2 linked regions of the Rhodopseudomonas palustris HaA2 genome follow. The protein of the gene in region 2 interacts with the protein of the main gene of each other region in a pairwise test. Links are inferred from orthologs where the notes say so. Each region holds a gene or a part of one and is shown on either strand. Other genes may lie near its edges.

Region 1 (2,988 bases), 4.5 Mb from region 2 along the record:
ATCGTCTACGCGCTGTTCGGCGCGGTGCTCGGCGGCGGGCTCTTGTTCGGCCGCTCCTTCATCGCCATCATGTTCGATCAGGTGTTCAACCTGACGCCGGAAGGCTGGCGCAAGTTGACGCTGCGCTGGGCGCTGTTCTTCCTCGCGATGGCGGTGCTCAACGAGGCGGTGTGGCGCACGCAGTCGACCGACTTCTGGGTCAACTTCAAGGTGTTCGGCATGATCCCGCTGACCATGCTGTTTGCCTTCGCGCAGATGCCGCTGACCAAGCGCTACCAGGTCGCCCCCGCGACGCTGGAGCAGAGCGCCGCCGAGGAAGGCGACGTCTCGGGGCGGTAGTTTCGGGACGGTAGTTTTGGGCCGTCATTGCCGGGCATGACCCGGCATCGCCAACTCCACCGCCGTCATGCCCGGGCTCGACCCGGGCATCCATCCTTCTGAAGAAGATGGATTGCCGGGTCGAGCCCGGCAATGACTCGTTGTGCAAGCACGAGGCTTGTCGTCGACCAGTGGGCCGAGAGTAGTTCGCTCAGCTCTTGTGCTTGGCGATGATCTTGTCCTTGATGCCCTCATAGGTCTTCTCGGGCAGGATCTTCTTGTACACCAGCTCGTCCTTGGCCTTGTAGGGGCGGCCCTTGATGATCGCGGCGGAATAGGCCTTGCCGACCCCGGGCAGCGCGTCGAGTTGGTCGGCGGTGGCGGTGTTGATGTCCAGCAGTTCGGTCTTGGCACCTGCGGTCGGCGAGGTCTTGGTCGCCGCCGGCGGCGCCATCTTGTCGGCGGCGGGCGCGGTCTGGGTGCCCTGAGCCATCACGGGGCCGCTGGCGAGCAGGCCGAAGGCCAGCGCGGCGGCGAGCGGGGCGAGGGTGAGGTGGCGCAAATTCAAAGGTCGCATCGGGGTGTCCTCCACGGACGTTGTTAGTAACGCCTCGAAGCTAGCCGTCGATTCATGGCGGGGCCATGGCCGCCACATGAACCGCCGATAAACGCTGATGATTATTTGCGGGGATGAGCTATCGGCGCGGCACGGCGCACCTCTCCCGCTTGCGGGAGAGGTCGACGCGCGAAGCGCGGCGGGTGAGGGCACTCCTATCAACGCATCACTGAGTCCGTGCTCGCGTCGCCCTCACCCCAGCCCTCTCCCGCAGGCGGGAGAGGGAGTTCGCTGCGGTGGGGGAGGGGCTGCGGATGAACGCGGCTACTCTAGGACTTTCCCAGCGCCTTCTCGATTTCCGGCTTCAACACCTTGTCGAGATTGTCCGGCGTGATCGGGCCGACCAGCTTGTAGGCGATCTTGCCGTCGCGGCCGACCACGAAGGTCTCCGGCACGCCGTAGACGCCCCATTCGATCGCGGCACGACCGCTGGCGTCGACGCCGACGGCGGCGAACGGATTGCCGTAGCGGCCGAGGAAGCGGCGGGCGTTGTCGGGCCTGTCCTTGTAGTTGATGCCGACGATCTGGAAGCGCTTGTCGTCGCCGAGCGCAGTCAGCAGCGGCGCCTCGTCGTGGCACGGCACGCACCACGACGCCCAGACATTGACGACGCTGACCTTGCCCTTGAACTGCGCCGGCCCCAGCCCCGGCACCGCCGCGCCGTCGCGCGTGAGCGCGTCGAGCGCCGGCAGCTCGGTCTGCGGTACCTCGCGGCCGATCAGCGCCGAAGGGATCTTGGAAATGTCGCGGTCGCCGAGCCGGATCCAGAACAGCGCCGCGAGTCCCGCGAACACCAGCAGCGGCAGCGCCACCATCAGGGAGCGCCGCGTCGGCGAGGGGGTGTCGGTGACGGGCGTGCTCATGACAGATCCGTTGCGCTGCGGCCGGAGCGCCGGGTGGCGCCGCGCGCCTCGAGCTCACGCAGCCGCGCCTTCTGGCGGCGATAATCGAGCACCACCCAGACGATCAGCAGCACGACCACGATCGCGACCGCGGCGTAGGACGAGACGATGAACTCCGCATAGCGACCGAACATCACGCCGCCTCGGCGCGGCTGGCCTGCAGCATCTGCAGCGTGCGCACCCGGCGGCGCAGGATCTCGTTGCGCATCGCGGCGACGTGCAGGGTCAGGAACAGCAGCGAGAAGCCGAGCGCCATCACCAGTAGCGGAATCAGGAACGACTGGTCCAGCGCCGGCCCGCCCATCCGCACCACCGAGGCCGGCTGGTGCAGCGTATTCCACCAATCGACCGAGAATTTGATGATCGGCAGATTGATCGCGCCGACCAGCGTCAGCACCGCGGCGGCGCGCGCCGCCCGCGACGGGTCCTCGACCGCGCGCCACAGCGCGATCAGGCCGAGATACATCAGGAACAGGATCAGCATCGAGGTCAGCCGGGCGTCCCATTCCCAATAGGTGCCCCACATCGGCCGGCCCCACAGCGAGCCGGTGAGCAGCGCCAGGAAGGTGAAGGCGGCGCCGATCGGGGCGGCGGTCTTGGCGGCGACGTCGGCGAGCGGATGCCGCCACACCAGTGTACCGAGCGCCGCGACGCTCATCACCCCCCAGACGAACATCGACAGCCAGGCGTTCGGCACATGCACGAACATGATCTTGACGGTGGCGCCCTGCTGGTAGTCGTCCGGCGCCAGCATCGACTGCACCAGCCCGACGGTCAGCAACAGCGCGGTGGCACCCGCCAGCCACGGCAGCAGGCGGCCAGCCAGCGTCAGGAACCGGGTCGGGTTGGCGAGTTCGGTCAGCGTCATGGCATCCCTGATAATGGGATGGACGGGTGCAGGCAATGCGGCGTTCTCCGGAGGCCGCGTTCTCAGCGGGAGTTGATCGGGCGGCGAGGTCCCGGCCTGGCGCACCAGCTGTTGCGCCGCAGCAAGGCGTGAGCCGGCCGACGCGGAGTTGCCGGTCAGCGATCCCACACGAACCCGCGCATCCGGGGATCGGCATCGAAGGCATCGCGGCCGAACGCGAGCGAGCCGCGCGGCGCTTCGCAGAAGGCGCGGGCGCCGTTGCGGTCGAAATGGATGCGCCAGGT
Region 2 (4,352 bases):
GCCAAGCAGGCGCGCGAGGCGGCGGGCTGGTACATCGGCATGACGACGGACATCTTCGGCTGAGCGCGGCGCGTCGATCCGATCGCGCGCGGCGCTATTTGACCACCACCTTGGCGCCCTTCGGCACGCGCGCGTACAGGTCGATGACGTCCTGGTTCAGCATCCGGATGCAGCCGGACGACACCGCCTGGCCGATCGTCTCCGGCTCGGTGGTGCCGTGGATGCGGTACAGCGTGTCCTTGCCGTCCTTGAACAGATACAGCGCCCGCGGGCCGAGCGGATTGGTGGCGCCGCCGTCCATGCCGCTCGCCCATTTGCCGTAGCGCTGCGGCTCGCGGGCGATCATGTTCTTCGTCGGGGTCCAGTGCGGCCATTCGGCCTTGCGTCCGACATGGGCGGTGCCGCTGAATGCCAGCCCGGCCTTGCCGACGCCGACGCCGTAGCGCAGCGCCTTGCCGCCTTCCATCACCAGATAGAGAAAGCGCCGGTGCGGATCGACCACCACGGTGCCCGGCGGCTCGTCGGTCTTGTAGTCGACCAACTGCCGTACATAGGCCGGCTGCAGATCCTCCGGATCGATGCCGGCGATCGGGTGTTTGTCGGTGTCGATCGCCGCATAGCGCGCCGCGATCGCCGGCCCCACCGTGCTCTTCGGCGGGCCGAGATCGAGTTCGGCTTCGGACTGGGTGACGCAGCCGCCGAGCGTGACGGCGACGGCGGCGAGGGCGAGCAACGACCGGAGGGACATCGGCAATCGAACGATCACGCCGCTCACTTCGCGGGCGGGCGCGCGCGCGCCTGATCGACCACCTTCTTGAACGCGGCGGCATCGAGCGCGGCGGCGACCTTGTACGGCCCGATCAGATACACCGGCGTGCCCTGCAGCCCCATCGCGTCGGCCTGCGACAGCGTGCGGCGCAGCAGCGCCGTGATGGCGTCGCCATGGGTGCCGAGATCGCCCTGCAGCCGCGCCATGTCGACGCCCGCGGCGGCGACGGCGTCGCGCATCTGGTCCTTCGAGATTCCGCGGCCGGGGATCGCCATCAGCGCGTCGTGCGCCGCCTGATACTTGCCCTGATACTTCGCGCCCAGCGCCATCTGCGCGCCGTAGACCGACGCTTCGCTCAGGATCGGCCAGTCCTTGTAGACCAGCCGGATCTTGCCGTCGTCGCGCACCACTTTTTCGAGATCGGGCTCGGATTTCTTGCAGAACGGGCAGTTGTAGTCGAAATACGTCACGATCGTGAGGTTGCCCTTCGGATTGCCGGTCTCCGGCGCGTCCGGGTCGTTCAGGATCGCCTTGACGTCGACGCCTTCGGCCCAGGCCGAGGGTGCGCCGAAGAACTTCACCAGCGGCACGGTCGCGAGCGCGCCGAGGATCATCAGGGATTGTCTGCGGTTCATGGTCGACTCCGGTTGAAAGAGTGTGGGTCAGGACGCCGCGCCGACGCGCTGCAGCGTCTTGACGAAGCTGTCGGCGGTCACTTCGCCGACGGTGCGGGCGGCGGTGATTTCGCGGCCGTCGCGCCGATCGAGAAACACCACCGTCGGTGGCCCGACGACGTCGAAGCGCTTCATCAGCGCCGCGGTCTCGGCGTCGGACCGGGTGACGTCGGCGCGGATCAGCGTGAGATCCTGCAGCCGCTGCCGGATCGCGGGATCGCCGAACACCTCGCGCTCCATGGTCTTGCACGAGGTGCACCAGTCGGCGGAGAAGTCGATCATGATCGGCTTGCCGCGCGCGCGGCCGTCGCTGATCGCCTGATCCAGCGCGCGGATCGACGTCACCGGCGCGGCGAACATCGCGGCCGCCGCTGGCTGGTCGGCGCCGAACACCGCGAGCGGCCGCAGCGGATCGTCGCTGCCGCCGGCGGCGCCGACGATCAGCGTCGCGCCATAGACGAACACGGCGACGCCCGCCGCCTTGCCGAAACGCCGCGTCGCGCCGCCCTGCGGCGCGAGCCGGTCGAACGCGCCGAGAAACGCCGCGAGGCCGATGGCGAGGCCGGCCCACAGCAGCAGCGCCACCGATCCCGGCAGCACCCGCGCAATCAACGCCACCGCGAGGCCGAGAAAGGCGAAGCCGAACAATTGGCGGATCGTCACCAGCCACGGCCCCGAGCGCGGCAGCACGCCGGCGCCGAACAGCCCGACCAGGATCAGCGGAAAGCCCATGCCGAGGCCGAGCGCGAACAGCGCCGCCGCGCCGCGCAGCATGTCACCGGTCTGTGCGACGTAGAGCAGCGCCGCGGCGAGCGGTGGGGTCACGCACGGCCCGACGATCAGCGCCGAGGTGAAGCCGAGCGCGGCGGCGCCGAGCAACGGTCCGGCGCGGCCGTGCAGGCGGCCGGCGAGATCGCCGCCGAACCGCGCCGGCAGTTGCAGCTCGAACAGGCCGAAGCTCGACAGCGCCAGCGCGACATAGATCGCCGCCATCACCGCCAGCGCCAGCGGCGCCTGCAACGCGCTCTGCAGATTCTGCCCGGACCACGCCGCCGCGACGCCGAGCGTCGCATAGGCCGCGGCCATCGCCAGCGTGTAGATCGAGGCCAGTGCGAAGCCGCGCGCCGGCGAGAGGTTGGGGCCGGAGCGCGTCAGCATGCCGGCGACGATCGGCATCATCGGCAGCACGCAGGGCGTGAACGCCAGCAGCAGCCCGAACCCGGCGAACGCCAGCAGCAGCGGCAACCAGCCTTGCGTCATCGACGGCAGCACCGAAGCCGCGAAGGGTGCGGGCGTCTCCGCGGGCGCGGCGAGGTCCGGCAGCGCCGGCATGTCCGAGGGCCAGGCCGGGCTCGCACTCGGCGTCGCGCCGCCGGCGATCGACACCTGATAGGTGCCGAGATCGACGCTCGCCGTCACCGGCGGATAGCAGATGCCGCGCTCGGCGCAGCCCTGATAGCTCACCGTCAGCCGGCTCGCGCCGTTCACCGCGTCGGCGGGGATCGTCGCGGTCAGGCTGCGGTGATAGATTTCGGTCATGCCGAAATTCGGATCGTCCTTGATCTCGCCGGCCGGCGTCCGCAGCGCGACGCGCGCGCCGTCGGCGGTGGTGACGACGATCTTGTCGCGATAGAGATAATCGTCCGGGGCGATCCGCCAGGTCAGATCGACGCCGTCGGCGCCGGGCTGTACGCTGAGTTCGAACGGCGCGGCCTGCGCCGGACCGGCGGCGAGCGCGCCGTGGACGCCGGCTGCGATCGCGACGAGCAGGATGAGCGCGCGGAAAAGTCGGTCTGTCATGGTTCCCCGATGCCTGACTTGAGCACCGGCAATGTCGACGCCCAGCTTAAGCCAGCCTTAAGGCTGGCGGCCGAGAGCAGGCACGTGGAGAACAGCTCGCGATGAGAATCCTGGTGGTCGAAGACGACGCGATGATCGCGGACGGCATTCGTGCCGGGCTGACGCTGGCCGGCGCCAGTATCGATTGCGTCGCCAATTGCGAGGATGCGGCGGCCGCGCTCGCCGCCAATACGTTCTCGGCGGTGGTGCTCGACGTCATGCTGCCGGACGGCAGCGGCCTCGATCTGTTGCGCAGATTGCGCGCCGGCGGAGACGCCACGCCGGTGCTGCTGCTGACCGCGCTCGACGAGGTCGGCGACCGGATCGCCGGGCTCGACTCCGGTGCCGACGATCATCTCGGCAAGCCGTTCGACCTCGACGAACTCGGCGCGCGGTTGCGCGCGATCATCCGCCGCCGCGACGGCCGCGCCGCGACCTGCCTCGAACACGGCGCGATCCGGCTGTTTCCGGCGGAGAGCAACGCGACGCTCGACGGCGCGCCGGTGCCGCTGTCGCGCCGCGAATTCGCGGTGCTGCACGCGCTGATGGAGCGGCCCGGCGTGATCCGCTCGCGCGGCGAACTCGAAGAGCGGCTGTACGGCTGGGGCGACGAGGTCGACAGCAACGCCGTCGAAGTTCACATCCACAATCTGCGCGCCAAGCTCGGTCGCGCCGCGATCGAGACCGTGCGCGGCGTCGGCTATCGGATCAAACCGCGATGATCGGCTCGCTGCGCCTTCGGCTGTTTCTGGTGCTGTTCGGCGCCACCGGCATCGTCTGGATCGCCGCGGTGATGTGGATCTACACGAGCAGCCAGCGCGAGCTCGAACACGTGCTCGACGCGCGGCTGCAGGAGGCGGCCCGCATGGTGGTGTCGCTGGTCGGCAACATGGAGGGCCGTGTTCCGGAAGCGCTGCCGGATGTGCCGGCGGCGCCGGCGACGCCAGGCAATTACGAGCGGCAATTGTCCTGCCAGGTGTGGTCGGTGCAGGGCCGGCTGATCGCGCGCTCGGGCGGTGCGCCGGAGCAGAGTCTCAGCGATCAGGGGGCGGGATTTTCCGAGCGGCAGA

Evidence for each region. The genes of interacting proteins can lie anywhere in the genome.
Region 1: the proteins of dsbD (region 2) and RPB_RS01850 interact in binary tests that used the Escherichia coli proteins (3 or more experiments, as listed by UniProt). The link is inferred for Rhodopseudomonas palustris HaA2 from one-to-one orthologs.

The regions. Positions count from the first base shown.
Region 1 is NC_007778.1:405,620-408,607, forward strand. It holds RPB_RS01850 (DsbE family thiol:disulfide interchange protein), read right to left. Parts: upstream 1,798-2,988; coding sequence 1,204-1,797; downstream 1-1,203. Other genes in the region: RPB_RS01840 (septation protein A), read left to right, coding at 1-339; RPB_RS01845 (ComEA family DNA-binding protein), read right to left, coding at 530-895; ccmD (heme exporter protein CcmD), read right to left, coding at 1,794-1,970; RPB_RS01860 (heme ABC transporter permease), read right to left, coding at 1,970-2,704; RPB_RS01865 (RES family NAD+ phosphorylase), read right to left, coding at 2,860-2,988. UniProt on the Escherichia coli protein: Involved in disulfide bond formation. Catalyzes a late, reductive step in the assembly of periplasmic c-type cytochromes, probably the reduction of disulfide bonds of the apocytochrome c to allow covalent linkage with the heme.
Region 2 is NC_007778.1:4,942,632-4,946,983, reverse strand. What follows is about bases 838-3,696. They hold dsbD (protein-disulfide reductase DsbD), read right to left. Parts: upstream 3,244-3,696; coding sequence 1,432-3,243; downstream 838-1,431. Other genes in these bases: RPB_RS21960 (response regulator), read left to right, coding at 3,345-3,696; RPB_RS21970 (DsbA family protein), read right to left, coding at 838-1,404. Also shown: RPB_RS21980 (NAD(P)/FAD-dependent oxidoreductase), read left to right, coding at 1-63; RPB_RS21975 (L,D-transpeptidase), read right to left, coding at 95-748; more of RPB_RS21970, read right to left, coding at 772-837; more of RPB_RS21960, read left to right, coding at 3,697-4,004; RPB_RS21955 (sensor histidine kinase), read left to right, coding at 4,001-4,352. UniProt on the Escherichia coli protein: Required to facilitate the formation of correct disulfide bonds in some periplasmic proteins and for the assembly of the periplasmic c-type cytochromes.